2 regions of the Micromonospora sp. NPDC004704 genome follow, and region 1 is predicted to be linked to the other one. Evidence: riboswitches for the same ligand, from Rfam matches in the RefSeq annotation. Region 1 holds a riboswitch; the other holds the start of a gene.
The links. A riboswitch is a leader RNA that binds a small molecule or an ion and turns the genes downstream of it on or off. The one in region 1 is predicted to bind cyclic di-AMP.

Region 1 (15,442 bases):
GGCGCCAACGTGAGCCGGGCGCCGAGTTGTCGATCACCCAACGGCAGCACGAGGTGCGCAACCTGGTCGACCGGTTCGCCGCCGTGGACAGCGCCAGCCGGTCGCTCGCCGCCCTCGACCGCAAGCTCAAGGACTGGTACGACGAGACCACGCTCGTCAACGACCTGCGGATCTTCCTGGATCTGCTGCCGGACGTCGACCAGGCGTACCGGGAGCGTTTCCGCGACCTGGCCACCGACTACCTGAGCCGGGTCGACGAGCGGGTGCTCGACCGGCTGGTGGCGCGGCTGCGGGTGGCCTGGCACCTGGCCCGCGCACGGGCCCTGCCGGAGGTGGTCGAGGTGGTGGCGGCCAGCCGGCTCGACGCCACCCCGCCGGTGGTACGCCGGGGCGGCGGGCGTTACCTCCGGTTGCCGCTGCTCGACGCCGGTCACCCGGCCGCACCCCGTCGACTGTTCCAGCTCGGCCCGGGGGTGCGGACCGAGGTGCACGAGGCGCGCTGGGTCGACGGGCGGCTGCACGTACGCGGCCTGGCCTACGACGTGGCCCGTGGGGCGGCCCAACCGTGGGCCTCGGCTCGGGTGTTCTGGCTGCGTGAGGCGACCGGTCGGCGCCGGATCCTGCGCCTGCCGAGCCGTCCCCGTCGGGTGGCCGAGGCGCCCAGTTCGGTGCCGTACGGCTGGTCCGGGTTCTCCGCCGTGGTCGACCCGCGCCGGTTGACGGGGCGGGACGGGTGGCGGGCCGGCGAGTGGGTCTTCAACGTGGCGTTGGTCAATCCCGGTGGACCGCAGCGGCGCACCCTCGGCCTCGGCGACGCCCGGCCGGCGCTGCCCGCCCGCTGGGTCGCCGACGGGGTACGGGTGGTTCCGTACCCGCACCGCGCCGGGTTGCGGCTGCGGGTGGAACGGCCGCAGGCGTGGGTCACCGGCACCCGGATCGACGGCAACACCCTGCTGGTCGAGGGGCGGGCGCTGAGCCGTCCGGCGGGGGCGACGCTGCGGCTGGCCCGTACCGCAGGGGTGCTCTGGCGTTCGTACCCGGTGGAGCCGGCCGACGGCGGTTCGGTCGAGGCGGCGTCGGTTGGAGTCGGTGCCGGGGCGGGGCCGTGCGGGGTGGGGTGGACGGCACGGATTCCGGTTGCTGAGCTGGTGACCGCCGCCGGGTTGGCGCACTGGTCACCCCTGGTCGGCGAGGTGGGCGCCGGGTGGCGGGTGGCCTACGCCGACCCGGACGGCGGGGCGTGGGAACTGCCGGTGGCCGCCGGCTTCACCGGTGCCCGGCAGACCGTCGGCGAGGTGGAGGTGCTCGCCCGCCCGACCGACGACGAGATCCTGGCGGTGCGGGTGCTGCCGCCGGGTCCGGTGGTGCATGCCGCCGAACTGGCCGACGGCATGCTGTCGTTCCTCGGTGAGCTGCCCGGCGGTCAGCACGACTGGGGTGACCTGCGGATCGTGCTGCGCCAGCGCACCGGCGCGGACCCGAACGAGGTCCTCCCGCCCGATCTCGAACTGCCGGCCGAGGTCTCCGCCGGCTGGCGGGTACGGATCCCGGTCGCCGGTGCGACCGCCCTCCCGGACGGCGACTGGCTCCTGCTCTACCGGCAGGGAGCCGACGCACCCCCCGTCGACCTCCCCTTCGACGTCGCCGCCCGCCGCTCCCTCCCCCGCGACGTCGCGGTCGCGGGCCGCCGCCTCGAACTCCTCCCCGACCGAGAACGAGAAGCAATCCGCCTCACCCCCCTCACCTAGCCCCCACCCCTCCCCACCCCCCGCCCCTATGAACGCGACGATCTTGCAGTTGTGGTGGTGCACAAATGCGACTACTCGCGCATCTTGGGCGCCACAACTGCAAGATCGTCGGCAGGGTGGGGCTGGGGGTTAGTTCGACGGTGGGGTGGGGCGGGTTACGCGGCGGCGGACTTTGCGGGCTACGCCGATGGCGGCCTGGCGGGCGACGAAGCGGGTGGCGTTGGCCAGGGAGCGTACGCCGCCGACGGGGATGGTCTCGGTGTCGCTGTACGACCGGCGGGCGCGCTTGCCGGACGGCTGGACCAACCGGGGTCGGGGCGAGGTCAGACCGGCGGGGGAGAGCAGGGCGAGGTTGACCACCCCGAACTCGTCACCGCTGACCCAGCGCTCGCCGGCCACCTCCGCCACCACCTTGTCGAGCTGCTCGCCCGGTCGGCGTACGCGCTGGGCGCGACTCAGGGCGGAGGTACGCCACAGGGCCAGCGCCTCGGCCGGCGATGTCGCCCCGGTGGGCAGCAACCGGACCAGGCCGGCCTGCCACTCGTCGGCCTCCGCCACCATCCGCCGTACGGTGTTGACGTCCACCCCGAGGTGCGGCGGGACGTTCAGCAGGAACGGGGACGGGAAGACGGTCTCCGGCGCCTGGCGTACGAGTTCGACCCGGGACTCGGACCGGTAGGTGACCTGGAGCAGCCGCCGGTCGAGCAGCGGATCGGCGAGTACGGACCGACGGTTGTCGTCGATCGCGTCCCAGTCCGCCACCAGCTTGACCCGCAGGTCGGTCTGGTCCCCGGCGAGGAGCCGGTCGACGCAGGCGCGTACCAGTTCGAACGACCCCTCGGCCTGGACCACGGCGGTGATCAGCGGGACCGCCCAGGACCGGTTCGCGGCCGGTCGCAGGTAGCGCGGGTGGGGCATCAGTTCGGCCAGGTACGGGTGGTTGTAGCGGCGCAGCGCGTCGCCCTTGGTCATCATGTGGGTGGCACCCATGTGCCAGCTCCCGGCCCGTGGCTCGGGGATGAGAACGGCGCCGAGCTGGGTCAGCCGGTAGCCGAACTCGGTGTCCTCGCCCAGCCGCAGTTCGGTGTTGAGGCCACCGGCGGCGAGGTAGAGGGTGCGGGTGAGCGCGGCGGTCGCGCCGACGTGGGCCCGGAAGTTGAGGTGGTCACCGCCCCGGAGCTGGTCGGTGTCGTTGATCAGCTTCTCGACGTAGTCGTGCGGCTCGGTGTCCTGGATCCGGTAGAGCTTGTCGAGGGTCCCGGCCACGGCCCGCTCGGAGACCTCCTCCGGCGTCGGGAAGTCGCTCGCCACGAACCTCTTGTAACCGAGAGTGACCGCCTCTTCGGATACGTGGTGCCAGCGGACCTGGGCCTCGACGTGCTCCGGGAAGACGACCATGTCGGCGTCGAGCCAGTGCAGGATCTCGCCTTCGCTGTTGATCGCACCGACGTGCAGGGCGTTGGATCGGCCCCAACCGGTGGAGTGGTCCGGGACCCGGACGATCCGGCAGTTGGTCGGGCGGATCTTCGGCAGTTCGATCGGTGGTTCACTGCCGTCGTCGGCGACGACCACCTCGAGCAGGTGGTCCGGGTACGTCTGGTGGCTCAGCGAGGCCAGGGTGAGATTCAGCGACTCCTGGCAGTTGTACGCGGGGATAACGACCGAGACCGACCTCGTCGGCTGCCACTCGCCTATTTCGCCTGGCTTGAGCGGGCTCCAATCGTTGCGGACCAACTTGACCTGATGTGGGTGCACATCCGATGGGACACGATTCCGGCTCGACACGAACCACAGTCTAACGATGTGCAACCGCCGTACCGGGCGGTGCTCGCCGGTCGGAGCCGCCCGTCCACCGGTTCGAGAGCGCCCCGCCGACCCGAACGTAACCGGCCCGGAGCACCCCGTGCACATCGGATGAGCTGCCGAACCGGTTCGCCTACGGGCTTGCGGGCAACTCGGCGCGTACGCTTTTGACGGGCTATCGTGGGATCTTCGGGGTTGTCAGTACGGCTGTGGCGGCGTCTGTCCGGCGTCACAGGCTGTCGGCGGCGAGCCCGCCCTCGGCCGCCACCAGACGCAGAGAGGGACCGGGTTTGTCGAGCAAGGACACGCCGGAGATGTACAGCCACTGGCGGCTGGTGATCGGTGACCGGCGAGGTCTGCGCCGTCGGCGCTGGCCGGTCGCGATGATGGGCTCCGGACTGACCGAGGTGCCCGGCAGGTCCGGCGGCCGTCCGGCGCCGGGACCCGGTGACCAGGTCGGCCGGGTGGCGATCGCGGCCGAGTCCGTCGACTGGCTGCGGCACCTGCTCGACCACCCCTTCTCACTGGTTCACGTACGCCGGGTCACCGTTGTGGTCGACTCCTGGCGGATCCCGCAGGGCGGCTGGTCCGGCCGGCTCGGCGCGATCCGGCACGTACTCGCGCACCGGACCCGGTTCCCGCGTACCGGTGAGGGTCGGGCGATGGTCGACATCGAGGTGCGCTGGTCGACCCCGCTACGCTCCGTACTCGCCGCGGTCATCCCGCTGTTCACCCCGGTCCGGGCGTTGCCGCAGCCGGCGAGCGCCGACGTGACCGCCCAGGACGTACTGCCGGCCTGGCTCGGCGGGGGACAGAACACCGCCGTGGTCTCCGGGGCGCTGCCGGAGAACAACGACATCCGGGCCCATGACCTGGTGCTGACCGCCAGTGGTGAGCCCCGGCCGCTGGAGCAGCCGGCCGTCACCGAGACCAGCGTCGTCGAGGTGGTCGACTCCGCGGTGGCCGCACCCACCCCGGCCGACCTGTACGCGACCACCCTCGCCGCCAACCCGTACGGTGCCGGCGCCGCCTCCCGGCCGGCGACGGTCCTGGTCGACCTCGAACGTTCGGTGGTGCAACACCGCTACGGCCCGTTCGGCCGGTCCGCCGGCCGGGCCGAGTTGACCTTCACCGACGCCGAGGACGGTTGGGGTTACCGGCTCACCGGCCCGGACGGTCCGCTCTGCGAGGGCCGGATCGACCGGCCGTGGTTCGGCGAGGAGGCGCTCGCGGCGCTGGTCTCGACCGGGGTGGTGCACTGCGCCCGGGTTCCGGCCCGGCATCCGGTCGCCGAGGCCGCGTTCCTGGTGCACCTGGTCCTGGCCGGGCTGCTGGTGCACGTACCAGGGCTGCCGGACGAGGTCGGGGTGCACCTGGCCGACGAGGTACGCGACGCGCTGCGTGAGGACCTGCCCGCCCGCAGCGACGACGACCTGGAGTGGGAGGTACGCGCGGTCGCGCTGCGCCGGTCGGCGATGCGGCTGCACGCCAGCGGGTTCACGTTGCCCCGGCTGGCCGCCACCACGTTCCCGAGCCTGACGGCGGTCCCGTCGGTGAGCGCGTTGCTGGTGACGAAGCGTCTCCAGCACGTGATCGAGGCGGTCAACGCGATCGAGAACCAGACGTACCCGAATCTGGAGATCGTGCTCTGCCTGCACGGCGTCGAGCTGCCGGCGGAGTTGCGCGCCCGGGTGGCCCGCAATTCCCGGCCGATCGAGATCATGACGCTGCCGCCGGAGCACGGTTTCGGTGAGGCGATCGGTGCCGCCACCGCCCGCGCCCGGGGCAGCCTGGTGACGAAGTTCGACGACGACGACACGTACGGCCCGGAACACGTCTGGGATCTGGTGCTGGCCCGGCACTATTCGGGCGCGACCCTGGTCGGCAAGGGTGCGGAGTTCGTCTACCTGCAGACCCTGGACACCACCGTCCGCCGGGACGTCGGCCTCGCCGAGGAGTACATCTCGGTGGTCGCCGGCGGCACGATGCTGATCAGCCGGGGCGACCTGGAGCAGGTCGGCGGCTGGCGTCCGGTGCCGCGCTCGATCGACCGGGGACTGCTCGACCGGGTACGCCGTTCCGGTGGCCTGATCTACCGGACCCACCCGCTCGGTTACGTCTACCAGCGCCGCTCGGACGGCCACACCTGGGATCCGGGTCTGGAATATTTCCTGCGCGGCGCCGGGATGCAGTGGTCCGGCCTGCCCCGGCACCGGGAGTTCGGGACCGAGTCCAGCCTCACCGGGCTGACCGGGCTGGGGGTCGACCAGGACACCGAACCGTGGGTGACACACCGGCGCTGACCAGCGTCTATGCGTACCGGTCGGTGTGGCCGGGTCGCCACGCGCGGGACCCAACGGCCGGGCCGGCGGGGTCCGCGTACGGGCTAGCAGAGTCCTTTTGCGAGCGAGTTACCGCGTCGTCACAGTATGAGCATGGAACGTTTACCCGATGGGCGTGGGCGATGATCCTCGTCACAGTCATCTCGGGGGCCGGCTCGATGCTGCGGGGAGGTGACGGTGACAACCGTCGCGCTCAAAGACGTGACCAAGGTGTTCGCGGACGGAACGGTCGCGGTCGACAGCGTGAATCTCGACGTCAACGACGGCGAGTTCATGGTGCTGCTCGGACCGTCGGGCTGCGGCAAGTCCACCGTGCTGCGGATGGTCGCCGGGCTGGAGGAGCCGAGCAGCGGTGCGATCCTGCTCGACGGCGAACTCGCCAACGACCTGCCGCCCCGCGACCGCCGGATCGCCATGGTCTTCCAGGACTTCGCGCTCTATCCACACATGACAGTCGGCGACAACATCGCGTTCCCGCTGCGGCTGTCCGGGGTCGAGCCGACGCCGAGGGCCGAACGGGTCAACGACGTGGCCAGCGCACTGGGCATCGGTGACGTACTCGCCCGCAAGCCGAGCCAGCTCTCCGGCGGGCAGCGGCAGCGGGTGGCGATGGGGCGGGCGATCGTACGCCGACCCGGCCTGTTCCTGATGGACGAGCCGCTGTCCAACCTCGACAGCGGTCTCCGGGCCGAGCTGCGGGCGGAGATCTCCGGCCTGGTCCGCGAACTCGGCGTCAGCACCATCTACGTCACCCACGACCAGGCCGAGGCGCTGACCATGGCCGACCGGGTCGCGATCATGCGCAAGGGCGTGCTCCAGGACGTCGGTACGCCGACCCAGGTCTACGGCCGCCCCGCCACCCTCTACGTCGCCGCCTTCCTCGGCAGCCCGAGGATGAACCTGCTGGAGGCGTCGGTCTACGTCCACCTCGACCGGTACGTGACCCTCAACCTCGGGGAGCAGTCGCTCTACCTGCCGTGGGACGACATCCGGTCGCGGGCGGTGGCGCACTACCACGGTGAGCGGATCGTGGTCGGGATGCGGGCCGAGGCGCTGACCCCGGTCGCGGCGGACGCCCCCGGTGACGTGCTCCAGGGCCGGATCCGCTACCTGGAGCACCACGGGCACGAGTCGCTCGCCTTCCTGGACATCGGCGCCACCGCCATCGTCGTAGACGAACTCGGTGGGCCGACGCGGGAGCAGGCCGCCAGCGGCAGCCGGCTGCGCCGGTTCGGCCACGCCGTGCAGCGGCTCACCGGTCGGGCCGCCGTGCCGAACCAGCCCGGCGTCGAGCGGGAGACGGTCGGCCCCGGTGCGCGTACCAGCGTGCTCAACGATCCGGGCCGGCACCATCGCCGTCCGGCGGAGCTGGCCGTCCGGCTGGCGCCGTACCCGGCGGTCGCGGCCGGACATCCACTGGCCATTTCGGTACGCATGGACGCGCTGCACTTTTTCGACGAACGCGGCGACCGGATCGATGTGGGGTGGCGGTAACGCGCCCCCACCACTTAGCGTCAATGGGCTGAGTTTCGCTTTCCACCACCGAAAGGGATCATCCGTGGCAACTGACGGCTCCGGCCTGCTCGTCATCGAGCGCATTCTCCGGGATCGGCACGGCATCTGGCAGCAGGTGGTCGAGGAGCGGGACCTGAACGCGTTGACCGGCAAGATGCTGGCCGCGTCGGCGATTGCCCTCGCCTGTTACGGCGCCGTGCTCGGCGCCTTCCACAGTTTCCTGATGGCGCTCACCTCGGCGGTGAAACTGCCACTGCTGTTCCTGATCACGCTGGCGATCTGTCTGCCGACGCTGTATCTGTTCAATCTGGTCTTCGGCGCCCGCCTCTCCGTACGCCAGGCGGTGGCGATGGTGATGGTCGCGATCACGGTCACCTCGATGTTGGCGGTGGCGTTCGCGCCGATCAGCCTCTTCTTCCTGATCACCGCACCGGACTACGGATTCTTCAAACTGCTCAACGTGGCGATCCTGACCCTCTCCGCCTTTGTCGGGCTGAAATTCCTGACCGGCGGCATGCAGGTCCTCAACGAGCACGGCCTGCTCGCTCCCGCCCAGCCACAGCCGCAGGCCCAGCCGGCGCAGGTGCCGCAGCAGGCGCAGGTTCCGGTCGCTCCCGCCGAGGTGCCCGCCGTTCCGGCGCCGGTCACGGTCGGTGCGGCGAACGGTGACGGGGGAGCGCCGCTCGCCGCGCCCGTACCGGTGACCGCCGCGCCCGTACCGGTCGCCGCGGCACCCGCCGCCCCGGCCCAGGGTGCCCCGGCGCAGGTGGCGACCCAGCCGGCCTGGCCGTTGTACCAGCTTCCGCCCGGATACCGGCAGCAGCCCGGTGCCCGGGTGGCGCCGGCCGGTACCGGTCAGCGGCCGGCGAGCATGACCCTGCTCTACATCTGGATCCTGCTGTTCGGCTTCGTCGGCACCCAGCTCGCCTGGACCCTCCGGCCGTTCTTCGGCAGCCCCGGGCAGGACTTCGCGTTCTTCCGCAGCATCGACGGCAACTTCTACGCCGAGATCCTCCGGACCATCGCCAACCTCTGACCGTCGCCCGCCCCGTTCCGCCCCGACCCGGCGACCTGCCCGGTCGGGGCGGGGCGATGCAGCAACAGGTTTCCGTTGGGTATTGCCGAGGTAAATTACTGGCGAGTAGCCTCCGGCTCATGACCATCGACTCACGTCAGATCGCGGCCGGCATGCTCGACGCGGTGCCGTTCGTCCGTACCCTCGGGTTCGAATTCGTGGAGATCGCCCCCGACGGCGCCGAAGGCGTCCGGGTCGGGGTCCGGTTGCCGGACAGGCCCGCCACCCACAACCACGTCGGCGGCCCGCACGCCGGGGCGCTGTTCACCCTCGGGGAAACCGCCTCCGGAGCGGTGGTGCTCGCCGCCTTCGGGACGATGCTCGACCGGGCGGTGCCGCTGGCCGTCACCGCGAACATCGCCTACCGGAAGCTGGCCCTCGGCCCGGTACGGGCAACCGCCCGGCTCGGACGACCCGTGGCCGAGGTGACTGCCGAGTTCGACGCCGGCACCCGTCCCGAGTTCCCCGTGCTGGTCGAGATCGGCACCGAGGACGGCGAGGTGACCGCCGAGATGACCGTGGTCTGGACGCTGCGCCGCCGCTGACCTCGTACGAGGTGGGAAACACCATCGAGGAAAGACGTTTATCCGACCGGTTCCCCCGGATAAGTTGAGAGCGTGCTGGGTCTACCCGCTCATGTGACCGCGTGCCTCTTCGACCTCGACGGAGTGCTGACCCAGACTGCCCGGGTCCACAACTCCGCCTGGGCCGAGACGTTCGACGCCTTCCTGCGTCAGTGGGCCGACGCCCACGGGCAACCGTTCGTGGCGTACGACCCGGGGCCGGACTACAACCGGTACGTCGACGGGCGCCCCCGAGCCGACGGCGTACGGACCTTCCTCGCCTCCCGTGGCATCGAACTGCCGGAGGGGAAACCCGACGACCCGCCCGAGGCGAACACGGTCAACGGCGTCGGCAACCGGAAGAACGAGATCCTGCTCCGCCGGATCCACACCGACGGCGTCCAGGTGTACGACGGATCGGTCGCGTACCTGCACGCCGCCGCCCGCGCCGGGCTGCGCCGGGCGGTCGTGTCGGCCAGCGCGAACTGCCGGGACGTGGTGGCCTCCGCGGGACTCGAGGACCTGCTGGAGGTACGGGTCGACGGGGTGGTGGCCGCCCAGCGGGGGTTGCGCGGCAAACCGCACCCGGACACCTTCCTGGCCGCCGCCGAGCAGCTCGGCGTCAAGCCCGACCAGGCCGCCGTCTTCGAGGACGCGCTGTCCGGGGTCGAGGCGGGCCGGGCCGGTGGCTTCGGCTATGTGGTCGGGGTCGACCGGGTCGGGCAGGCCACGGCGCTGCGCGAGCACGGTGCCAGCACCGTCGTCACCGACCTGGCCGAACTGCTGACCCGCGAGGATGCCGCATGATCCGGGAACGGGCCTATCCGGTCGAGCCCTGGCACGTCCGGGAGACCCGCCTCGACGTCGACGTGCTTGCCCAGTCGGAGTCGGTGTTCGCCCTCGCCAACGGTCACATCGGACTGCGCGGCAACCTGGACGAGGGCGAGCCGCACGGGCTGCCCGGCACCTATCTCAACTCGTTCTTCGAACTCCGGCCGCTGCCGTACGCCGAGGCGGGTTACGGCTTCCCCGAGTCCGGGCAGACCATCGTCAACGTCACCAACGGCAAGCTGATCCGGCTGCTCGTCGACGACGAACCCTTCGACGTCCGGTACGGCGAGCTGTTCGACCACGAACGGGTCCTCGACCTGCGGGCCGGGACCCTGCACCGGGAGGTGCTCTGGCGTTCCCCGGCCGGCAAGCGGGTACGGATCCGCAGCACCCGACTGGTCTCCTTCACCCAGCGCTCGGTCGCGGCCATCCGGTACGAGGTGGAGCCGGTCGACGAGCCGCTGCGGCTGATCGTGCAGTCGGAACTGGTCGCCAACGAGGTCCTGCCGGCGCAGAGCAAGGATCCCCGGGTCGCGGCGGTGCTGGAGTCGCCGCTGCAGTCCGAGGAGCACCTGGCCCTGGAGGACGGGGGTCTGCTGGTTCACACCACCAGGGCCAGCGGGCTCCGGCTGGCCGCGGCGATGGGCCACGAACTGGAGGCACCGGCCCGGACCACGCTGAGCACCGAAACCTTCGACGACTGGGCCCGGACCACCATCACCTGCGTACTCCAGCCGGGTGAGCGGATCCGGTTGGACAAGTACGTCGCGTACGGGTGGTCCAGCGAACGGTCCCGACCCGCCCTGCGCGACCAGGTCGGCGCCGCCCTGGCCGGGGCACGTTTCTCCGGCTGGGAGGGGCTCTGCGCAGAGCAGCGCGACTACCTGGACACCTTCTGGGACACCTCCGACGTACGGGTCGAGGGCGATCCGGAGGTGCAGCAGGCGGTCCGGTTCGGCCTGTTCCACGTACTCCAGGCCGGTGCGCGGGCCGAGTTGCGACCGATCGCGGCCAAGGGGCTGACCGGTCCGGGGTACGACGGGCACGTCTTCTGGGACACCGAGACGTTCGTGCTGCCGGTGCTGACGTACACCCTGCCGTCGGCGGTGGCGTCCGGGCTCCGGTGGCGGCACTCCACCCTCCCGATGGCCCAGGAACGGGCCCGGACCCTCGGGCTGAACGGGGCCGCGTTCCCGTGGCGGACCATCCGGGGCCAGGAATGTTCGGCGTACTGGCCGGCCGGCACGGCCGCGTTCCACATCGCGGCGGACATCGCCGACGCCGTACGCCGCTACGTGCAGGCCACCGGCGACCAGGACTTCGAGCGCGAGATCGGGCTGGAGTTGCTGGTCGAGACGGCCAGACTGTGGCGTTCGCTCGGGCACCACGACCGGGCCGGCAAGTTCCACCTGGACGGGATGACCGGCCCGGACGAGTACACCGCGGTGAAGAGCGACAACGTCTACACCAACCTGATGGCGCAGCGGAACCTGCTCTCCGCCGCCGACGCCGTGTCGAGGCACAGCGACCACGCCTGGCGGTTGGGCGTGGACGACGAGGAGACCGCCGCCTGGCGGGACGCGGCGAACGCCATGCACATCCCGTACGACGAGGAGTTGGGCGTACACCAGCAGGTGGAGGGCTTCACCCGGCTCCAGGAGTGGGACTTCGCGGGCACCCCGCCGGAGAAGTACCCGCTGCTGCTGAACTACCCGTACTTCGACCTGTACCGCAAGCAGGTGGTGAAGCAGTCCGACCTGGTGCTCGCCATGCACTGGCGCGGGGACGCGTTCACCCCGGAGGAGAAGTCCCGCAACTTCGCCTACTACGAGCGGCGTACGGTCCGCGACTCGTCGTTGTCGGCCTGCACCCAGGCGGTGCTCGCGGCCGAGGTGGGGCATCTCGAACTGGCCCACGACTACCTGGGCGAGGCCGCCCTGATGGACCTGCACGACCTGAACCAGAACACCCGTGACGGGGTGCACGTCGCCTCACTGGCCGGGGCGTGGATCGCGCTGGTCGCCGGGTTCGGCGGGATGCGCGACCACGGGGACACCCTCTTTTTCGCGCCCCGGCTACCGAACCGGATCGATCGGCTGGAGTTCTCGCTGGTCTGGCACGGGCACCGGCTCCGGGTCGACGTACGCGAACGCGAGACGACGTACTCCCTGCGCGACGGCGACAGCAGCGGCGGGGTGGTGGAGCTGTTCCACCACGGGGAGAAGGTCCGGGTCACCTCCGGCGAACCGGTGACCAAACCGGTGCCGGAAGCGCGCCCCGCGGGTCCCGCACCGAAGCAGCCGCCCGGCCGCGCCCCGGCCCGCAGGGCTTCGGTGGCCGAGATCGCCGGTCCGACCGTCAAGTCCGAGGTGGAGCCCCAACGCCCCCGCGCCCAGAAGTAGGTCTGCGGCCGTCCCCGGTCAGAGCAGGGACAGGTGTACGTGGTTGGTGTGGTCGCTGGACGGGTCGCCCTTCCCGGACGAGTACGCCTTCCAGCCCGTTGCCGGGAACCAGATCTGCCGGTACCAGATCACGTAGAGGATGCCGAGCCGGTCGGCGTTGCGGACCAGGAACGCGGCGAGGTTGTTTCCGTACGTCTTGTCGCCGCCGCTGGCGTCCCCGCCGAACCCGCCGGCTTTCGCGGAGAAGTCGCAGGCCCGGCCCTTCGGGTGTTCGAACGGCCCACCGCTGCGGTAACACGACACGTAACGGGTGAAGCCGAGCCGTTTGGTCTCGGTCAGCGCATGCAGGGTGCGCGGGGTGAGGCAACCGCTGGTGGTCGGGTCGTTCTGGTTGCAGGACTGCGCCGGCAGGGACCCGTCCCGGTTGCGTGGCACGGGTTGCGCGACCGGTGAGCTGGCGTTCACGAAACCCTCGGTCGTGGTGCCGCCGACCTGGGAGAGGGCGCGTTCCGCCGCCTCCTTCTGCTTGGCCATCACGGAGAGCTGGCGCTGCTCCTCGGCCATCGCCACGTCGGCCGCCGCCTTCGCCCGGGTGGCCCGGTCGCGTGCCTCGTACAGTTGGCGAAGTTTGCTGTTGTCGCGCTGCGCGATCAGGTCGAGCCCCCCGGCCCGGTCCATGAAGTCGTCCGGTGAGGCGCTGCCGAGCAGCGCGGAGATCGGCCCGATCCGGCCGATCCGGTAGGCGCTGACGGCGACCTCTCCGACCTCGGGCGTGAGCTGGTCGAGCTGTGCCTCGATCTGCCGCAGTTCGTCGGCGAGCGCCACCTGGTGCTTGCGGGCGTTCTCCACCCCGACGCTCGCAGCGGCGTAACCACGCCCGGCCGACTCGAGTACGTCACGTAAGAGGGGGTTGCCGCCCTCGTCCCCCGGCGCGGTCGGCGAGGAGGGTGCGGCTGCGGCCGGCCCGGCCGCGACGGCGGCACCGCCCAGCAGAGTCACCACGGCGAGCAGGGTCAGGGCCAGCGAGAACCGCTGACGCTTAGGTCTCGTCATGCACGTTCCTCCCGTCGGCCGCCGACCGGGTTAGCTGACGGGTTCGGGACGGAACAGGCCCTACCGCGTGTGCGGACTCACCCCGACTACCTGGTTCCCCGGCTCGCACAAGGCGATTGGGCGGCGGTCGTCGCCGACAGCAGAGGGGGTACCACCGGGTCGGAACCGAGGGTGACATTACCGGATCAGACGGACTTAGTACCCGATTTCAGGGTCGCCGCCAGAGATTTCTCCTGCTAGCGCACCGAACCCCGGCGGGCCTCCGTGAGGAGTGCCCGCCGGGGCGTGTCGTCGTGCCCGGCCCCTGCCGCGTCCCGGAGACCGAAATCTCCGGTGTCGGCCGAGCCATGGTGTCTCTCCTGGTCTAGCGGCGGTCCCCGGTCGAGGGAACACCCGAAGGGTCGTGCGGGGTCACCCGGCGCGGGTCGTCCGAGGCCCGTGCCTGTGCCGCCTCGTCCGCCCAGTCCCGCCGCGCACCCTCGCGCTTGTCGCGTTTGTCCTTCGGCGGACTGGTGCCGGCTCGACCGGACTCCGACTTAGCGGATTTGTGGTGGGTCATGGCATCCTCACGATCGCCTCAGCGCGGGCCGCTGCCACGGCCGCCGTGGTCTTCCTGCCTGACCCGGTTCGCCTTCCCGACCACCGAGCCCGCAAACGGGGATTGGCGGCCCGGCGGCGGGTTGTTCCACTCGTAGGCGGGTACCGGACAGCGGGTGGAGACAGTGACGACCGAGACCACGATCTGGGCCGGGGAGGTGCAGCTCACCGCCGACCTGGTCACCCCCACCGAGGGGACGGTCGGGGTGGTGCTGTTCGCCCACGGCAGCGGCAGCTCCCGGCGCAGCCCGCGCAACGTCGCGGTGGCCAGGATACTCAACCAGCGGGCCCTGGCGACCGTGCTCGTCGACCTGCTCACGCCCGAGGAGGAGCAGGTCGACGAGAAGACCGCGGAGCTGCGCTTCGACATACCGATGCTCGCCGGCCGGGTGGTCGGTGTGATCGACTGGCTGCGGGCCGAGCCCGACACGGCCGCCGTGCCGATCGGGCTGTTCGGCGCGAGCACGGGTGCGGCGGCGGCACTGGTAGCCGCGGCCGAGCGGCCGGAGCACGTACCGGCGGTCGTCTCCCGCGGCGGCCGCGCGGACCTGGCGGGTCCGGCCCTTTCCCGCGTACGGGCGGCGACCCTGCTGCTGGTCGGGGGTCAGGACGAACAGGTGATCCAGTTCAACCAGCAGGCCCGCGACGCGCTCGGCGGGGAGGTGGAACTGCGGATCATCCCGGACGCGACCCACCTGTTCCCGGAGCCCGGAGCGCTGGAGCAGGTGGCCGACCAGGCCGCCGACTGGTTCGCCGACCGCCTACCCAGCTTCGGCGCCGCCCCCTGACCGGTGCGCGCTTTCGCCGCTGCCCGAGGCCGTCCGTCTGCGGCCCGGACGCCGAACGCGGACCCCCGTCCGACCCGTTCATCGGCGGGATTGGCGGGTAACCCGCTGGCATGCACATCGGGATCATCGGCGCAGGAAACGTAGGTGGAACGCTCGCCCGTCGTCTCGCCGCGGCGGGCCACGAGATCGCGATCGCGAACGCGAGCGGCCCACAGAAGATGCAGGACCTCATGGGCGATCTCGGACACCGGGCGCACGCGGTACCCCCGTCGGAAGCGGCGCGCTTCGGTGACGTGGTGATCGTCGCCGTACCGTTCGGACGGTACAACGAACTGCCCACGGCGGAGCTGAAGGGCAAAACCGTCATGGACACCGGGAACTACACACCGGACCGGGACGGGAACATCCCCGAGTTGGACCAGGACCAGACCACCTCCAGCGAGATGGTGCAGCAGCACCTGCGCGGTGCGCACGTGGTCAAGGCGTTCAACACCCTGCACGCCGAGAACATGCGCGACCACGCCCGCCAGTCCTCGGCCCAGGAGCGGTACGGCATTCCGATGTCCGGGGACGATCCGCAGGCCAAGCGGGCCGTCGCGGACCTGGTGGAAGAGCTCGGTTTCCAGCCGGTGGACGCCGGTGATCTCGCGTCCGGTGGGCGCAAGCAGCAGCCGGGCGGCATCACCTACGACGCCGACTTCACGGCAGACGAGCTGGTCGAGGCG
Region 2 (15,442 bases), on a different contig from region 1:
CCGTTGTTGGTGACCAGCTCGTTCCAGTTGGTGGTGACGTACGCGGGCTTGTAACCGAGGTAGTTCGAGCCACCGGTGATCGGGAGCATGTTGATGCCCTGGATCATCTCCGGCTCACCGGAGAACCAGGTGGCGTACGCGCCACCGTCGCCCCAGACCATGCCGACCGTCTTGTGCGCGAACGCGGCCGGGAAGTTGCTGTCGGCCGAGTCGAACCAGTACTCCTGGATCGCCTGCGCCTGGGTGGTGTAGATGAACAGCCCGGCGTCGCGTACGGCGGTGTTGCCGGTGGCCAGGCCCCACTGGATCAGGGCGGAGGCGAAGTTCATCCCCTCCGAGGAGGACTCCTGGTTGTTGCCGGCCATGAACGAGCCGTGTCCGGAGGCCCAGTCGTGCCCGGCGAAGATGTCGAAGTCCCGCAGGAACGGGAACATCGGGTCGTTGCGGTCCGGGCTGTTCGCGTCCCGGATCAGGAGGTTGACCATGCCGCCGTACTGGCCGGTGGTGGCCCAGGTCGGGTCGAACTTGGCCAGCGTCGCCGCGGCGGCGATGTAGTAGCCGTAGTGGAAGTGGTGGTCGTTGAGTTCCAGGTCGGACCCGTACGAGGCGGGGTAGCCGACGAGCGTGCCCCAGGCCTGGTCGTAGTGGAACACCCGGGCGGTCTTGCCCGGCGAGGCGGTGAACCAGTCGTTGAGCCGGCTCCGGATCGCGTTCAGCAGGAGGTCCCGCTGGGCGGTCCGACCGAGCTGGTCGGCGATCTCGGCGAGCCGGGCGGCGCGACCGAGGCCCTTGCCGGTCCAGTAGGTGTCGTTGCCGAACCCGGCCAGCGGGTCCCCGGTGGCGACCTGGTCCAGGTAGCCGCCGAGGGTGGCGAGGTCGGCCCCGCTGGAGGTGGCGACCGCCGGAATCTCCGGCAGCACCCCCTGGTAGCGGATGTTGGTGCTGAACGACGTCGCGCCGACCAGCGTCTTCATCGGACCACGCGGCGAAATGTACGTCTGGGCGAGCGGAGTGCCCCCGGCCAGGTTCTTCCAGTGGTGCGGGTAGAGGGAGACGACCGTACCGCTGCCGGTGCCCTCGCGGGCGGTGGTGGTGAAGCCGTACGTGGCGGTCACGGTGCTGTTCGAGGCGTTGAAGCCCCACGAGACGCGGGTGCCGGTGACGTGGTTGTGGGCGTACTGGCCGTAGCTGGCCAGCAGGGCGGTGCGGTCGGCGGCCGAGCTGCTCGGGGTGGTCGGCAGGACCGCGACCGAGAAGTAGCCCCGTCCGGCGAGGGTCGAGGTGACCGTGTTGCCGCTGACCGTCCAGGTCGCCCCGGTCGGCGCGTACGCGACGTAGTCGTGCCCGCGTACGGTGAAGCCGAGCCGGCCGGCGGTGTTCGACCAGACGGTCGGGGTGCTGGTCAGGCTGAGCTGGGCGTTACCGCCGGTGGCCTGCGCGTACACGAACGGGAGCCCGTGCCCGACGGTGGCCTTCAGGGTCCGGGTCCCGTCCGACCAGTACGGCGTGACGGTCCAGTCGGTCCAGCCGTCCACCTTGACGTCGGGGGAGTTCAGCCCGGTCACGCCGAGGGTGAAGTCGGCGCTGTAGGTGTAGTGGTACTCGCCGGGTCCGGTCGGTGAGCCGGAGATCCCCGCGGTGGTGGTGTACGAGACCCCGAGCCCGCCGGCAACCGGGTCGTACGACGCCGGGTGCGCGTGCAGCGGCTCGGAGTACGCGCAGTCGAGGCGCTTGAACAGCAGCGAGGACCACCAGTCGTTGGTGGGGACCGCGCCGGCCGGTGCGTTGGCGGTGACGTACCGCCGGGGGTTGGTGGAGAGGTCGGCGCAGCCGGACGGCGGTGCCGCCCCGGCCGGTCGGGTGGTGGCGTAGCTGCCGGCGCCGAGCGGGTCGGCGCCCGCACCGCCGGCTATGGCGAAGGTGAGCCCACTGGCCACGAGCGCGACTGTCGCGCTGGCGGCCAGGAGTCGGCGGCGGAGGTTCTGGTGGGCCGGTCGCGGCCGGGTGTCCGGTTGGCCGCCGTCGTCGGGTACGACGTGGCGGAGGGACAGGTTCATGGTGCCTCCGGTCGGGGGACGGTCGTGCGCCCAAGGTTTCGCGCACATTAAGGGGGCGTTGCGTCAGAGCATCAGAGATGGTGGCTGCTGTCAATGTCTTGCCCCGTTCTTTGCGGGAGTACCGGTTCGGTAGGGGATCTCTGTTGACACTGCGCGGTCCGGCGGGCTAACTTTGAGAGAGCGCTCTCACGACCCCGCCGAGCGAGGTGGGAGCCTCGCTCGGCGGGTTACTCAGAGCTAGTGAAAGAGCGCTCTCTGCCATGCGCCCCACTTCACGGGATGTGCCTGGGGCGCTATTCGCCGTGTACGGAGAACGCATTCTTGCCGCTCATTCTCCTTCGGCAACAAGTGATCCGAAAAACCTTTCGAAAAACTGTTATCGGATCACTCGCCGCCGGTCGCCGTGGTCGTCGCCGGTGCCACTCGGGCGTGGTCAGTGCCGGTCGGTCGTGGTCAGCCGTGTGCGGCTGCCGCCGGTGCGTGCCGCTCCACCGGGTCGACGCGAAGCTGCTCGGGCCGGCGCAGTGCGGTGAGCGTGACAAGGAGGGCGGCGACGAGCAGCCCGGCGCCGACCGTGAAGGCCAGCCGGTAGCCGCCGGTCAGCGCCACAGCCTCGCTCGCGCCCCCGCCCAGCAACCCGTCCGTACGGGTGGCCGCGAGGGTGGAGAGCACGGCGACCCCCAACGCCATGCCGAGCTGCTGGGTGGTGTTGAACAGTCCGGAGGCGAGCCCGGCGTTGTCGTCGCCCGCACCCGACATGCCGAGCGCGGTCAACGCCGGCAGGGCGAGCCCAAACCCCGAGGCGAGCGGCATCACCGGAAGCAGGTCGGTGACGTAGTCGGCGTGCACCGGGATCCGGCTCAGCCAGCCGAGCATCCCGATCAGCAGCAGGATGCCGGCCACCAGCACGTTCCGTTCGCCGAACCGGCGGTTGAGCCGGGCGGAGACACCGAGCGAGACCGCACCGATGACGGTCGCCGCCGGGAGCATCGCCAGGCCGGTCGCCGCGGCGCCGTACCCGCGTACCCTCTGGAGGTAGAGGGCGACCAGGATCTGGAACGAGAAGAGTGCCGCCACCATCAGTACCTGGACCAGGTTCGCCCCGGAAACGGCACGCGACCGGAAGATCCGCAACGGCATGAGCGGGTGACGCGCGGTCGCCTGGCGGACCACGAATCCGGCGAGCAGGGCGGCGGCGAGCGCACCGGAGCCGAGCGTACGGATCGAGGTCCACCCGTACGTGTCGACCTTGACGACGGTGAAGATGCCGAGCATCAGCCCGGCGGTGACCAGTACGGCACCGATGGCGTCGGCACCCGCGCCCAGCCCGAGCCCACGGTCGGCCGGCAGCACCCGCAGGGCGACCGCGAGCGCGGCGAGCCCGATCGGGAGGTTGATGAAGAAGATCCAGTGCCAGCTCAGCGAGTCGGTGAGCAGGCCGCCGAGCACCGAGCCGATCGAGGCCCCGGCGGCACCGGTGAAGCTGAAGACCGCGATCGCCCTGCCCCGTTCGGCGGGCTCGACGAAGAGCGTCACCAGGATGCCGAGGCTGACCGAGGCGCTCATCGCACTGCCGACGCCCTGGCCGAACCGGGCCGCGATCAGCACCCCGGGTGAGGTGGCCACGCCGGCCAGCAGCGAGGCCACGGTGAAGACCGCGATCCCGGCGAGGAACAGGCGCCTGCGCCCGACCAGGTCGCCCAGCCGTCCGGCCAGCAGCAGCAGGCTGCCGAAGGGGACCAGGTAGGCGTTGACCACCCAGCTCAGGTCGGTCGGGGAGAAGCCCAGGTCGGCCTGGATCGCCGGCATCGCCACGGTGACGATGCTGCCGTCGAGGATGACCATCAGCATCCCGGTGGCGATGACCCCGAGGGCCAGCCAGCGGGTTCGGGTGGGGGGAGTGGACACGTCGGTCCTCCTGTCGTACGGACGTACTCGTACCGGTGACAGGAGGACCGTAGCAGATAGTTTTGTTAGAGACGATCTGTTAGTGAGCTAGTTCTTGGTCATGCCGCGGGCTAGTTGCCGCGCTGGCGGGCTCGGCGTACCGGTTGGGGGTGCTCGACCGGGCTGGCCAGATGCCCGGTGACCAGGCGGTTCAGGGCGCGCAGGAAGACCTTGCGCTCGTCGGCCGGAAGGGCGCCCAGTGCCTCCTCGTGTAGCCGGTCGACGATCCGCTGACTCTGCTCGGCCACCCGCGCGCCCTCAGGGGTGACCGCGATGATCCGGGCCCGCCGGTCGGTGGCGGAGGCCCGGCGCTCGGCCAGGCCGGCCTTCTCCAGCGCGTCGACCGTCACCACCATCGTGGTCTTGTCCATGTCGCCCAGCTCGGCGAGCTGGATCTGGGTCCGCTCCTCCGCCAAGGCGTGCACCAGCACGCAGTGCATCCGCGCGGTGAGCCCGATCTCGGCGAGTGCCGCCGCCATCCGGGTCCGCAGCACATGGCTGGTGTGGTCCAGCAGGAACGACAGATCCGGTTCGGTCCGGGTCGGTGCCATCGCGGTCATGCCGACCAGCATAGCCAACTCGATCCGTGGCAGATCATCCAATAACAGACTTATTGGGGGTCCGGTCGTCGCGGCGCATGCGGGCGGTCGACCGGACCAGGGCGGTCAGGCGGGCGGGCCGAAGGACAGGGCGAGGCGGACCGCGGCGTCGCGTACCGGGGTGAACCGGCGGGCCTGGGCGACCCGGCCGACCCGGTGCGAGAGCCGGGCCAACCGCTGGGTCGGCCCGCGGCGCAGGTTGTCGTACTCGGCCAGGCCGGCGGCGATCGAGGATCCGCCGATCAGGCACCGCCCGAGCGTCACCGCGTCGACCAGCGCCTCCCCGGCACCCCGCCCCAGGTCGGGGGTCATCGCGTGGGCCGCGTCGCCGATCAGGACCACGTTCCCGTCGAGGTAAGTCGGTAGCGACGGGGCGAGATGGTAGAGGTCGTGGCGGAGGATCTCCGCGGGTCGGAGCCGGCTCAACACCTGCCGTACGCCCGCGTGCCAGTCACCGAACCTGGCCCGCAGTGCCGCCAACTCGCCCTCCGGGGAGCGTCCACCGGGCGGGGTCAGGGCGCTCGCGTACCAGTTGGTCCGGCCGTCCTCGCGCGGGGTGATGCCGAAGCGCTGCCCGCGACCCCAGGTTTCGTTCACCGAGTCGGTCGCCCCGTCCACGGTGCCCCGCCAGGCGGTGGCGCCCACGTACCGGGCCGCGCTGCCCGGACCGAAGATCGCGGTACGGGTACGGCTGAACACCCCGTCGGCCGCCACCACCACGTCGAACCCGGTCCGGTACGCGGCCAGGTCGGTCACCGGGCTGTCGAAGCTGACCGTTCCGGGCGCGAGTGCCCCGGCGAGCAGCCCGAGCAGGGCCGGACGGGAGATCAGGTAGACCGAGTCGCCGCTGCGTCGGGCCATCGCGCCCACGTCCAGGCGGGCGATCCGGGTGCCGTCCGGACGCAGGAAGTTGCCGTGGTGCTGCCGGGCGCCGCGCTGGCGTACCTCCTCGCCGAGCCCGAGTACGTCGAGCGCACGCAGCGATTCCGGCCACATCCCGAGCGCGGTGCCCGTGCCGACGAGGGTGGGTGCCTTCTCGGAGACCCGTACCGTCCAGCCGGCCCGTTGCAACATGATCGCTGTCGCCAGTCCGCCGATTCCGCCGCCGATGATGCCCGCTCGCTGTGTCATGACCGGACCGTACTACGGCTGTAGTGGACTGTCACTACGGTTGTAGTGAAATTGACTACGCGTGTAGTCCGTTAGGGTGAGCGGATGTCGTCCCGGCAGGACCAACTCACCGACGCCGCCATCCGGGTACTCGGCGGACAGGGGCTGCGCCAGCTCACCCACCGGGCCGTCGACGCCGAGGCCGGGCTGCCCGCCGGTTCCGCGTCCAACCACTTCCGTACGCGCGACGCGCTGCTCACCGGCGTGGTCGCCCGCCTGGCCGCCCTGGACCGGGCGGACTGGCAGGGGATGACCGGGGCGGTCCACCCCGCCGACCTCGACGAACTGGCCCGGTTGCTCGGCGATTTCGTCCGGACGGCGGTCGGTGCGGGGCGGCTGCGTACCGTCGCCCGTCTCGCCCTCTGCCTGGACGCCGCGGTCCGCCCGCAGTTGCAGGCCGACCTCGGACAGGGCAACGCGGATCTGGTCCGCTGGGGGGCGCCCTGGCTGCGCGCGGTCGGCTCACCGGACCCGGAACGTCACTGCCGGCTGATGCTGGACCACATGGACGGCGTGATCATGCACCAGCTCGCCTTCCCCGACCCGGACTTCGACCCCACCCCCGGCCTGCGCCTCCTGCTCGGCGCCATCGCGCCCCCCGCCGTCACCCACACCTGATCCACCGTCGATGGTGGGCGCGGGCCTGACCGGCCCGGTCACCGCCACCGTCGGCGGTGGGCGCGGCCCGACCGGACCGTGCCCGCCGGCATCCGGTACGGATCTTCCCGCGCAACTTTCTGTTGCGCCGCCGCCCCCGGCCGGTCTCCTGATCAGGAGGGGCGGTTGGTTCCCTCCCCGGCCGACCCGGTTCCGAGCCGACCCGGTCCGAGGCGAGCGGAGGAACCACCATGCGGGTTGCGGGAACCGCCGGTCCGGATGTCTGACCTCCGTACCCCCGGCCGCCACAGCACCGAAGCCGCAGCGACCGACCGTCAGTCACCCGAGCGGGAACACGAGCCGGTCCCGGCGCGGGAGTACACCGTCCCCCGGCAGCGCACCGGACACCGCCCCACCCTGCCCGGTCGCTCCGACCGCTCCGACCGCTCCGACCGCTCCGACCGCTCCGACCGCTCCGACCGCTCCGACCCGGCGACCCGTCGGAACCGCCCCGGACCGTCGAACCAGGCCGCTGGTGCCTCCGTCCCCGCTGGTGCCTCCGTCCCCGCCGACCGGCGCCGCCCGTCGGCTGCCGGCGACGGTCGCCGATCACCATTGCCCGACGATGACGACTCACTGCCCCTCGCCGTCCACCGCTCACCGTCTCCAGCCGCCCACGGCTCGCCACCTCCAGGCGCCTACGGCTCGACGTCTGCGGTGGCCCATGGTTCACCTTTTCCACTCGCCCACGGCTCGCCGTCTGCGGTGGCCTACGGCTCGCCTTTCCCAGCCGGTGGCCGATCGCGGTCCCGGGTCGGGCGCCCCGAACCGGAGTCCGGTCCGATCACGGGTTGGCGAGGCGGTCACCGTCGGGCGGCCGGTCGCGGGGCGCGGATCGGCTCGATCGGCGCCGTCGTCCTCGGTTGGCTGTTCGTGGTGCTGGTCGCTCCGCAGATCACCCTGGGGCCGGGCTGGCGGTCGTTCGCGCTTTTCTGCCACCTGGCGTGTCTCGTGGTCGGCTTCGGAGCCGTACTCACGGTGGACTGGTTCAGCCTGCGCTGGCTGCTGCGCCGGGAACGGCTCGGCACCGTACTGGGGATGGCGCACGGGGCGCACCTGCTGATCTGGCTGGGGCTGCTGGGGCTGGTCGCCAGCGGTGCGGCACTGCGCCCCGACACCTCGTCCGGGCTGGTGCAGCTCAAGCTGCTCGCCGTACTCGCGGTGGGGATCAACGGGCTGTTCCTCGGCCGCGTACGCGACCGCCTGGTCAGTGCCGGCGATGCCCCCCTGCCCTGGCCCCACCTACTCCCCGGAGCCCTGGCCGCCACAGTCAGCCAACTCGGCTGGTGGACCGCCACCATCATCGGCTTCTGGAACGCCAACCCCTAACCCCACCCCGCCCTCCCCGCCGCCCCGTGGCCCGCCGACGATCTTGCAGTTATGGCGCCCGGATTGTGCAACTGATCCGGTTTTGCGTACAGCCACAACTGCAAGATCGGCGCGCTGGTCGGGGGGACGGGGGAGGGGGTCGGGGGGCGGGGGGTTAGTTCACGGAGAGGTGGACGTGGTTGGTGTGGTTGCTGGAGGGGTCGCCGCCGCCGTTGTAGGCCTTCCAGCCGCTGCCGGGTAGCCAGATCTGCTTGAACCAGATCACGTAGAGCACACCGAGGCGGCTGGCGTTCTTGACGAAGTACGCGGCGAGGTTGTCGCCGTACGTCTTGTCGCCGCCGGTGGCGACCCCGCCGAAGCCGCCCTTTTCCGCCGCGAAGTCGCAGGCCCGGCCCTTCGGGTGTTCACCCGAGCCGCCGGTGCGGTGGCAGGAGACGAAGCGGGTGAAGCCCGCCGCCTTGGCCTGGTTCATCGCGTTCAGGGTGCGCGGGGTGATGCAGCCGGTGGTGGTCGGGTCGTTGACGCTGCACGACTCCTTCGGCCATGAGCCATCCGAGTTGCGCGGTGCGGGCTTGGCCGTGGCGGCGGTGGTGGTGCCGGTGACCCCGGGGCTGGACCCGCCGCTGCCGGCCGCGGCCAGTGCCCGTTCGGCCTGCTGCTTGCGCTTGGCCATGATGTCGAGCTGCTTGCGCTGTTCCCGGATCTCGTTGTCGATCGCCGCCTTGGCCCGAGCCTCCTGGTCGCGTACCTCGATCAGGTTCCGGAGCTGGCGGTCCTCGTTGGCGGCGACCGTGCCCAGGGATGCGGCGCGGTCCAGGAAACCGTCCGGGGAGTTGCTGTTGAGCAGGGCGGTGAGGGGTCCCAGCCGGCCGGTGCGGTACGCCATGCCGGCCAGTTCGCCGACCGTCTGGGTACGGGTGACCAGCTCGGCCTCCAGCGTCCCCAGGTGTGCGGCGAGCTGCTGCTGCCGCTTGGTGGAGTTGTCCAGTGCCGCCTGGGCGTCGAGATAGCCCTTAGCCGCGACGTCGAGTTGCTCCCGGAGGCTGTCGCTGCCGCCCTCGTCGTCGGTGCCGCCGGGTGCGGCGGCGAGTACGGCGGTGCGCGACGGTGCGGGTGCGGCCAGCGCGGCGGCGGGGGTGAAGGCGCTGGCCAGCAGGGTGAGGGTGATCGCGATCGCGGTTCGGACCGCGCGCGGATAGCGGGGTCGTACGGGCGCCAACAATGGCATTCGGTGCACGTCCTTCCGTCAGCCGCCGACCGGGTTAGCTGACGGGTTCGGGACGGAAGATCCCTACCGCTGACGCGGATGCACCCCAATGACGCGATGGTTCCCCGGCTCGCATGTGCGATTAGGCGACGGTCACCGCAGGCGCCGGAGGGCGCCGCCCGGCGGAGACCGGTGCCGAGCCTACCGGCCGGGTCCAGTACGGACAGTGTTGGCGCGTCGGGCTTGCCAAATGAATCGAAGTGATATGCCGGATATAAACTGAAAATTTCACCCGGTCGGGGGACAAAAATTAAGGGCGAGGAAAGCGAAGAGTGGTCGGGTCCCGGTGCCGGTAAGGAGTGGACCCGATAGGGGCCGCCTACCGAAAGCCGGGCCGCCCTGCCGGTGGTGCGTTGCCGGCGACAATCGCGCGGCGTACCCGATCGGGGTTCACCAGTCGGCGGGGCCGCAGTTCTCGGTCGCGCTGCCGGGCTCGACCTGGAGGGTGGCGTGGTTGATGTCGAAGTCGTCGTGCAGTGCCCCTCGGGCGGCGGCCAGCACCGCGCCCACCTCGGCGCCGGCCGACAGGGTCAGGTGTGCCGAGGCGACCTCCATGCCCGAGGTGAGCGTCCAGACGTGCAGGTCGTGCACGTTGGCGACCCCCGGTACGGCACAGAGCCGGGCCGCCACGGTGGGTACGTCGAGGTGCTCCGGCGCGGCCTGCACCAGGATCCGGACCGCGGCTCGGGCCAGTCGCCACGTCCGGGGCAGGATGAACAGGCCGATCGCGACCGCGACCACCGGGTCGGCCCACCACCAACCGGTGTTCGCGATCACCACCGCCGCGACAATGACCCCGGCCGAGCCGAGCGTGTCGCCGAGCGCCTCCAGGTAGGCCCCGCGCAGGTTGATGCTCTCCCGTGCCCCGGCCCGCAGCAGCGCGAAGGCCACCAGGTTGGCCAGCAGACCGAGGATGGCGACCACCAGCATCGGCCCGGCCAGGACGCTCGGGGGGTGGTCCTGGCCGAACCGGCGGGCCGCCTCGACCAGCACGTAGATTGCGACACCGAAGAGGAGCACCGCGTTGGCCAGCGCCGCGAGGACCTCCAGCCGGTAGAGGCCGAAGGTCCGCTGTGGGTCGTCGGTCGCGCGCCGGGTCGCGGTCATCGCCGCCAGCGCCATGCCGATCCCGAGTACGTCGGTGAACATGTGCCCGGCGTCGGAGAGCAGGGCCAGCGAGCCGGTGGCCAGGGCGGCGATCGCCTCGACGATCATGAACACGACGAGCAGCCCGAAGGCGGACCAGAGCCGTCCCCGGTGTCGCTCGGCGGCGCGCATCGACTGCGCGCCGTGGTCATGACCCGCGCCCACGCACACACCCTCCGTCGCCGGTCCCGCTATGGCCCAACATATGCTGATATCGCAATGTGTGCCAGCGGGTTGGCCCGGACCGGCACCGGGGAAACCGGGCCGGCTCAGCCCTCGTTCGCCATGGCCGCCACGATCGGTGCCCGGCTCGCCCGGCGGGCCGGCAGCACCCCGGCCAGCACCGCCGCGCCGCAGGCCAGGCCCGTGCAGAGGGCGAGCTGCCCCACGGGTACGACCGGCAGCCCGTGCCCGTAGCTGCTGATCAGCCCGAGTGCCGCGGTCCAGCCGACCCCCACCCCCAGGGCGATCCCGGCCAGCGCGCCGACCAGCGCGATCAGCGCCGCCTCGGCCAGCAGCAGGCGACCGAGCTGCCGCCGGGACAGCCCCAGCGCCCGGAGGGTCGCCGACTCCCGCGTACGTTCGAACACCGACAGGGAGAGCGTGTTGCTGATGCCGAACAGCGCGATCAGCACCGACATGCCGAGCAGGGCGGCGAAGATGCCGAGCAACTCGTCCAGCGAGGCCGACAACGCGTCCGCCTGGTCGGCCGCGCTGCTCAACCGCACCACCGGGTACGCCCGCAGCAGCCCGTCCAGCGCCTGCCGGCCGGCTGCCGTACCGACGCCCGGGGCCAGGTCGATCAGCAACTGGTTCGCCGCACCGGCCCCGTACGCGGCGGTGAACTGGCCCCACTCGACCAGCGCCGCCCCGCTCGTCGGCGCGTCGTCGTAGAGCGCGACCACGACCAACGAGCCCGACGCGTCCGCGCTGCCGGTGTCGTTCGGGCTGGTGGGAAGGCCGAGCGGGAACCGGTCACCCAGGCCGACGTTGCGGGCCTGCGCCACCCGGCGGTCCACCGCCACCGTGCCGGGCCGCAGGTCGGCCAGGTCACCGTCGGTCACCTCCGGCCGGATCGGCCCGCGCAACTGCTCCGGCGGCACCGACCAGACCCGTACCTGCGGGTCCGCCGGTGCGGGCGCCAACCGCACCTCGGCCACCGTCGCGAACGCCGGGTCGGCCCGGAGTACGCCGGCCAGGTCCGCCGGCAGCGGACCGCGCGTCACCCCCGGTGTGCCGTCGACCCGCGCCCGGTCGAGCACGAAGTCCACCGGGAAGTTCTCGGTCAGCTCCCGACCGGTCTGGTCCCGGGCGGTCTCCAGCAGCACCGCGAACATCGACATCAGCGCCACCCCCACGGTCAGCGCCATGGTGGTCGCGGCGGCCCGGCGCGGGTTGCGCCGCGCGTTCACCACCGCCAGCCGGGCGACCGGTCCGAACAGCCGCCCCGGCAGCCACCCCAGTACGCCCACCGCGCGCGGCACCAGCAGCGGAGCCGCCACCACCGCCCCGAGGAAAACGATCATCCCGCCGCCGAGGACCAGCGGCAGCCCCGGGAAGGCCAGCGGCACCCCGACCACGATCGCCAGCAGGCCCGCCCCGGCCAGCCCGGCGGCGACCAGGACCCGGACCCGCCCGCGCCGACCGGTCGAACCACGCAACTCGGCGGTCGCGCTCTCGTGCAGCGCGGCCAGCGGCGGCACCCGCCCCGCCCCCAGCGCCGGTACGAGCGCCGCCAGCACCGCGACCAGCGTGCCGAAGCCGATCGCCACAGCCACCGTCGGCCACCGCACCACCGGCGCGTGCAGCGGGATGTCGGTGGCAACCAGCTCCCGCCCCCAGATCAGCCCGTACCCGACCAGGAGGCTCATCGCCAGCCCGCCCAGCGACGCCAGCAGACCCAGCGCCAGCGCCTCCAGCAGCACCGCGGTCCCGACCTGCCGGCGGGAGGCGCCGACGCAGCGCAGCAGGCTCAGTTCGCGTACCCGCTGGGCGGCCAGGATGGCGAAGGTGTTGTAGATGACAAACGCCGACACGGTCAGCGAGACCAGCCCGAACCCGATCAGCACCGCCAGGAAACCGTCGACGTACTTGCCGGCCTGCTCGGCGAGCTGGTGCCGGAGCTGGTCGCCGGTGAGCACCGCCAACCGTGGATCGTCGGTCACCCGCGCCACCCGGTCGGCCAGCGTCTCCGGGTCCACATCCGGCTCGGCCCGGATCACCACCTGGGCGTACCGCTGGGTGCCGGTCAACCGGGTCAGGTCGGGTTCGGCCAGGGCCGCCACCGGGGAGCCGCCGAAGAGGCGGTTCACCCCGAGGTCCAGCACCCCGACCAGGGTCAACCGGTGCGGCGTACCGGCCTGGTCGAGCAGGGTCACCGGGGCGCCGAGCGCGAAACCGGTGCCGGCCACCGTGGTCTTGTCCACCGCGACCTCACCGGCCGCCGAGGGCAGCCGCCCCGCCGCCACGTCGTACGGGGCGAGCGACGCCGTACCCGGCAGGGAGAGTCCATAACCGACGTGGCCCTGCTGGGTCAGCAGCCGGCCGTCCCGGTCGAGCAGGCCCAGCCAGGCGATCACCCGACCGTCCACCTCGGCCACCCCGTCGACCGCCCGGATCCGGGCCACCGTCTCGGCCGACACCAGCGTCTCGGCGGGCTCCACCACCACGTCCACGTTCCGGGCCGAACGGGCCAGGTCGTCGTAGAAGGCGGCCCGCGCGGTGTCGCCGTAGACCAGCGTGCCGGCCAGGAAACTGACCCCGACCACCACCGCGAGGGCGGTCAACAGCAGCCGTACGGCATGGGCCCGCAGCCCGGCCACGGCCAGGCGCAGCAGCGGCCAGCTCACCCCGACCAGCGTCCCGTCATCGGCCAATGTTCCGTCACCAGCCCAATGCTCCGTCACCGGCCGCCCGTCCCGCCACGTCCGGACGTCCCGTCCCGCACAGCCGGCCAGCCGGACCGGCCCCTCCGCTGCCCGGTGCCGCTGTGCGGCGCCGCTCTGCTGCCCGGTGCCCCTCCACTGCCCGGTGCCACCTCGCCGTGCGGTGGCGACGGGCGGATCGACCGGGCAACATCGAACGCGGCACACACACCGACATCAGCCGATGCCCGCCACCACGGCGGGGGAGGAGATCGAGGATGCGAGTTCGACCCCGCACCACCGTCCTGTTTGCCGCGATGACGCTGACCGGCGTACTGGTGGCCGCCGCCCCGGCCGCCGCCGCTCCGAGCGCCGAAACCGCGACCCCGGTCGCCGCGAACCGAACCGGCACGATCTTCCCCGGTACGTTCGCGCTGCCGGACGGGTTCCAGCCGGAGGGGATCGCGATCGGGGCGCTGCCGTACGCCTTCTTCGGCTCGCGCGCCACCGGCGCCATCTACCGGGTCAGCCTGCTCACCGGCCGGGGTGAAGTGATCAACCCCGGTTCGGGCACCCCGTCCCTGGGGCTCAAGGTCGACCTGCGTGGGCGCCTGTTCGTCAGCGGCGGCAACACCGCCACCGGTGCCACCGCCCGGGTGGTCAACGCGTTCACCGGGGAACTGCTGGCCAGCTACCAGTTCAGCTCCGTACCGAGCTTTGTCAACGACGTGGTCCTCACCTCGGACGCGGCCTGGTTCACCGACTCGACCAACCCAGTCCTGTACAAGCTGCCGCTGAACCGGTGGGGCGGGCTGCCGGACGCCGACGAGGCGGAAACCCTGCCGCTGACCGGCGACATCGTCTACGGCGCCGGGGTCAACGCCAACGGCATCGTGACCACGCCGGACGGGCGCGGGCTGCTGATCGTGCAGTCCGGCACCGGCCTGCTCTTCCGGGTCGACCCGGCCACCGGGGTGACCCGGACCGTCGACCTCGGCGGGGAGTTGCTGACCAACGGCGACGGCCTGCTCCGCGAGGGACGCACCCTCTACGTGGTGCAGAACCGCCTGAACACCGTCGCCGTGTTCGAACTCGACCGCGCCGGCACCAGCGCCCGCCTGGTGGAGAAGGTGACCTCGCCGGCCTTCGACGTACCGACCACGGTGGCCGCGTACGCCAACCGCCTCTACCTGCCCAACGCCCGGTTCACCACCCCGCCGACCGCCACCACCCCGTACACCACCACGTCCATTCCCCGCCCCTGACGGCGAGCGGCCCCTTCCCGTCCTGATGAATGGGAAGGGGCCGTTCCGGGGCACCGTCGGACTTGTGACTAGCCTTCGGGGATGCCCGAGGTTGGTAGCCGCAGGCGGAACCAGCCCGCACCGCCACACGTGATCTTCGAAGCGCTCACCGAGCCGTACCGCGACCCGGCCCGCCCGTGGCTCCTGCTCCTCGACGACGAGCGGCGACCCCGGACCGTACGCGCCGAACGCCCGCATCTCGTCGTCTGGTCGTCACTGTGGACGAAGCGCCCCGACGCGCTGGTCCGGTTCGACCTGCCCGCCGACCGGGGCGGCTACGGCACGGACCTGCGCTGGACGCTGCTCGTCGACGAGCCACCGCCCGAGGCGGCCCTCCTCGGCCACCTGCGCAAGCGACTGAACCTGCTCATCAACGCGAACCTGCGTTACACCTTCGGCCAGTAACCGAGGGGGTCACGGGCGGGGCGGAGTGTCGATGGTGGTCAGGCGCTGGGTGGCGCGGGAGAGGGCCACGTAGAGGGTGCGTACGCCGGACTCGGAGTCGGTACGGATCTCGGTGGGGTTGATCAGGGCGACCCCGTCGTACTCCATGCCCTTGGCCTGGAGGCTGGTGACCACCTGCAGGCGCGGTTCGGCCAGGTGTTGCAGCCAGCCGGCGACCTCGTCCCGGCGCGGCACCGGCGTGATCACCCCGACCGTCCCCTGGACCTCGGCGAGCAGGTCCGTCACCTCCCGGACGGTCGTTGCGGCCAACTCCTCCGGCGCCACGACCAACTCGATCGGCTCGACCCCGGTGGAACGCACCGCCGTCGGCAGCGGAAGGTCGGGGGCGACCTCCCGGATCACCGCGGCGGCCACCTCGAAGATCTCCGCCGGGTTGCGGTAGTTGGTGGAGAGGGTGAAGTCGTGCCGGGGGCGGCGGCCGAGCGCCTTGTCCCGGGACTGGGACAGCTCACGGGCATCCCCGGTCCAGGCGGTCTGGGCCGGGTCGCCGACCACGGTCCAGGAGGCGAGCCGACCGCGCCGGCCGAGCATCCGCCACTGCATCGGGGACACGTCCTGGGACTCGTCCACCACCACGTGGGCGTACTCCTGGTAGTCCTCCGGGCGTTCGATCCGGGCCCGCTCGGCGCGCTGCCGG

Region 2: another riboswitch for cyclic di-AMP. It lies ahead of ACWEFB_RS05770 (coiled-coil domain-containing protein); the one in region 1 lies ahead of ACWEFB_RS12250 (coiled-coil domain-containing protein).

Annotation. Positions count from the first base shown of each region.
Region 1 covers NZ_JBSGCD010000007.1:162,327-177,768, forward strand. The annotation lists gene ACWEFB_RS12210 (glycosyltransferase) at 1-1,748, shown strand, start outside; gene ACWEFB_RS12215 (glycosyltransferase) at 1,878-3,482, opposite strand; gene ACWEFB_RS12220 (glycosyltransferase) at 3,842-5,854, shown strand; gene ACWEFB_RS12225 (ABC transporter ATP-binding protein) at 6,071-7,387, shown strand; gene ACWEFB_RS12230 (hypothetical protein) at 7,452-8,444, shown strand; gene ACWEFB_RS12235 (DUF4442 domain-containing protein) at 8,564-9,028, shown strand; gene ACWEFB_RS12240 (HAD family hydrolase) at 9,101-9,853, shown strand; gene ACWEFB_RS12245 (glycoside hydrolase family 65 protein) at 9,850-12,279, shown strand; gene ACWEFB_RS12250 (coiled-coil domain-containing protein) at 12,298-13,332, opposite strand; cyclic di-AMP (ydaO/yuaA leader) riboswitch at 13,336-13,465, opposite strand; gene ACWEFB_RS12255 (dienelactone hydrolase family protein) at 14,055-14,717, shown strand; gene ACWEFB_RS12260 (NADPH-dependent F420 reductase) at 14,828-15,442, shown strand, end outside.
Region 2 covers NZ_JBSGCD010000003.1:306,442-321,883, forward strand. The annotation lists gene ACWEFB_RS05740 (glycosyl hydrolase) at 1-2,057, opposite strand, end outside; gene ACWEFB_RS05745 (MFS transporter) at 2,511-3,965, opposite strand; gene ACWEFB_RS05750 (MarR family winged helix-turn-helix transcriptional regulator) at 4,076-4,564, opposite strand; gene ACWEFB_RS05755 (FAD-dependent monooxygenase) at 4,670-5,734, opposite strand; gene ACWEFB_RS05760 (TetR/AcrR family transcriptional regulator) at 5,819-6,391, shown strand; gene ACWEFB_RS05765 (hypothetical protein) at 7,307-7,759, shown strand; gene ACWEFB_RS05770 (coiled-coil domain-containing protein) at 7,914-8,978, opposite strand; cyclic di-AMP (ydaO/yuaA leader) riboswitch at 8,995-9,125, opposite strand; gene ACWEFB_RS05775 (cation diffusion facilitator family transporter) at 9,417-10,337, opposite strand; gene ACWEFB_RS05780 (ABC transporter permease) at 10,442-13,048, opposite strand; gene ACWEFB_RS05785 (superoxide dismutase) at 13,315-14,301, shown strand; gene ACWEFB_RS05790 (hypothetical protein) at 14,383-14,745, shown strand; gene ACWEFB_RS05795 (HelD family protein) at 14,755-15,442, opposite strand, start outside.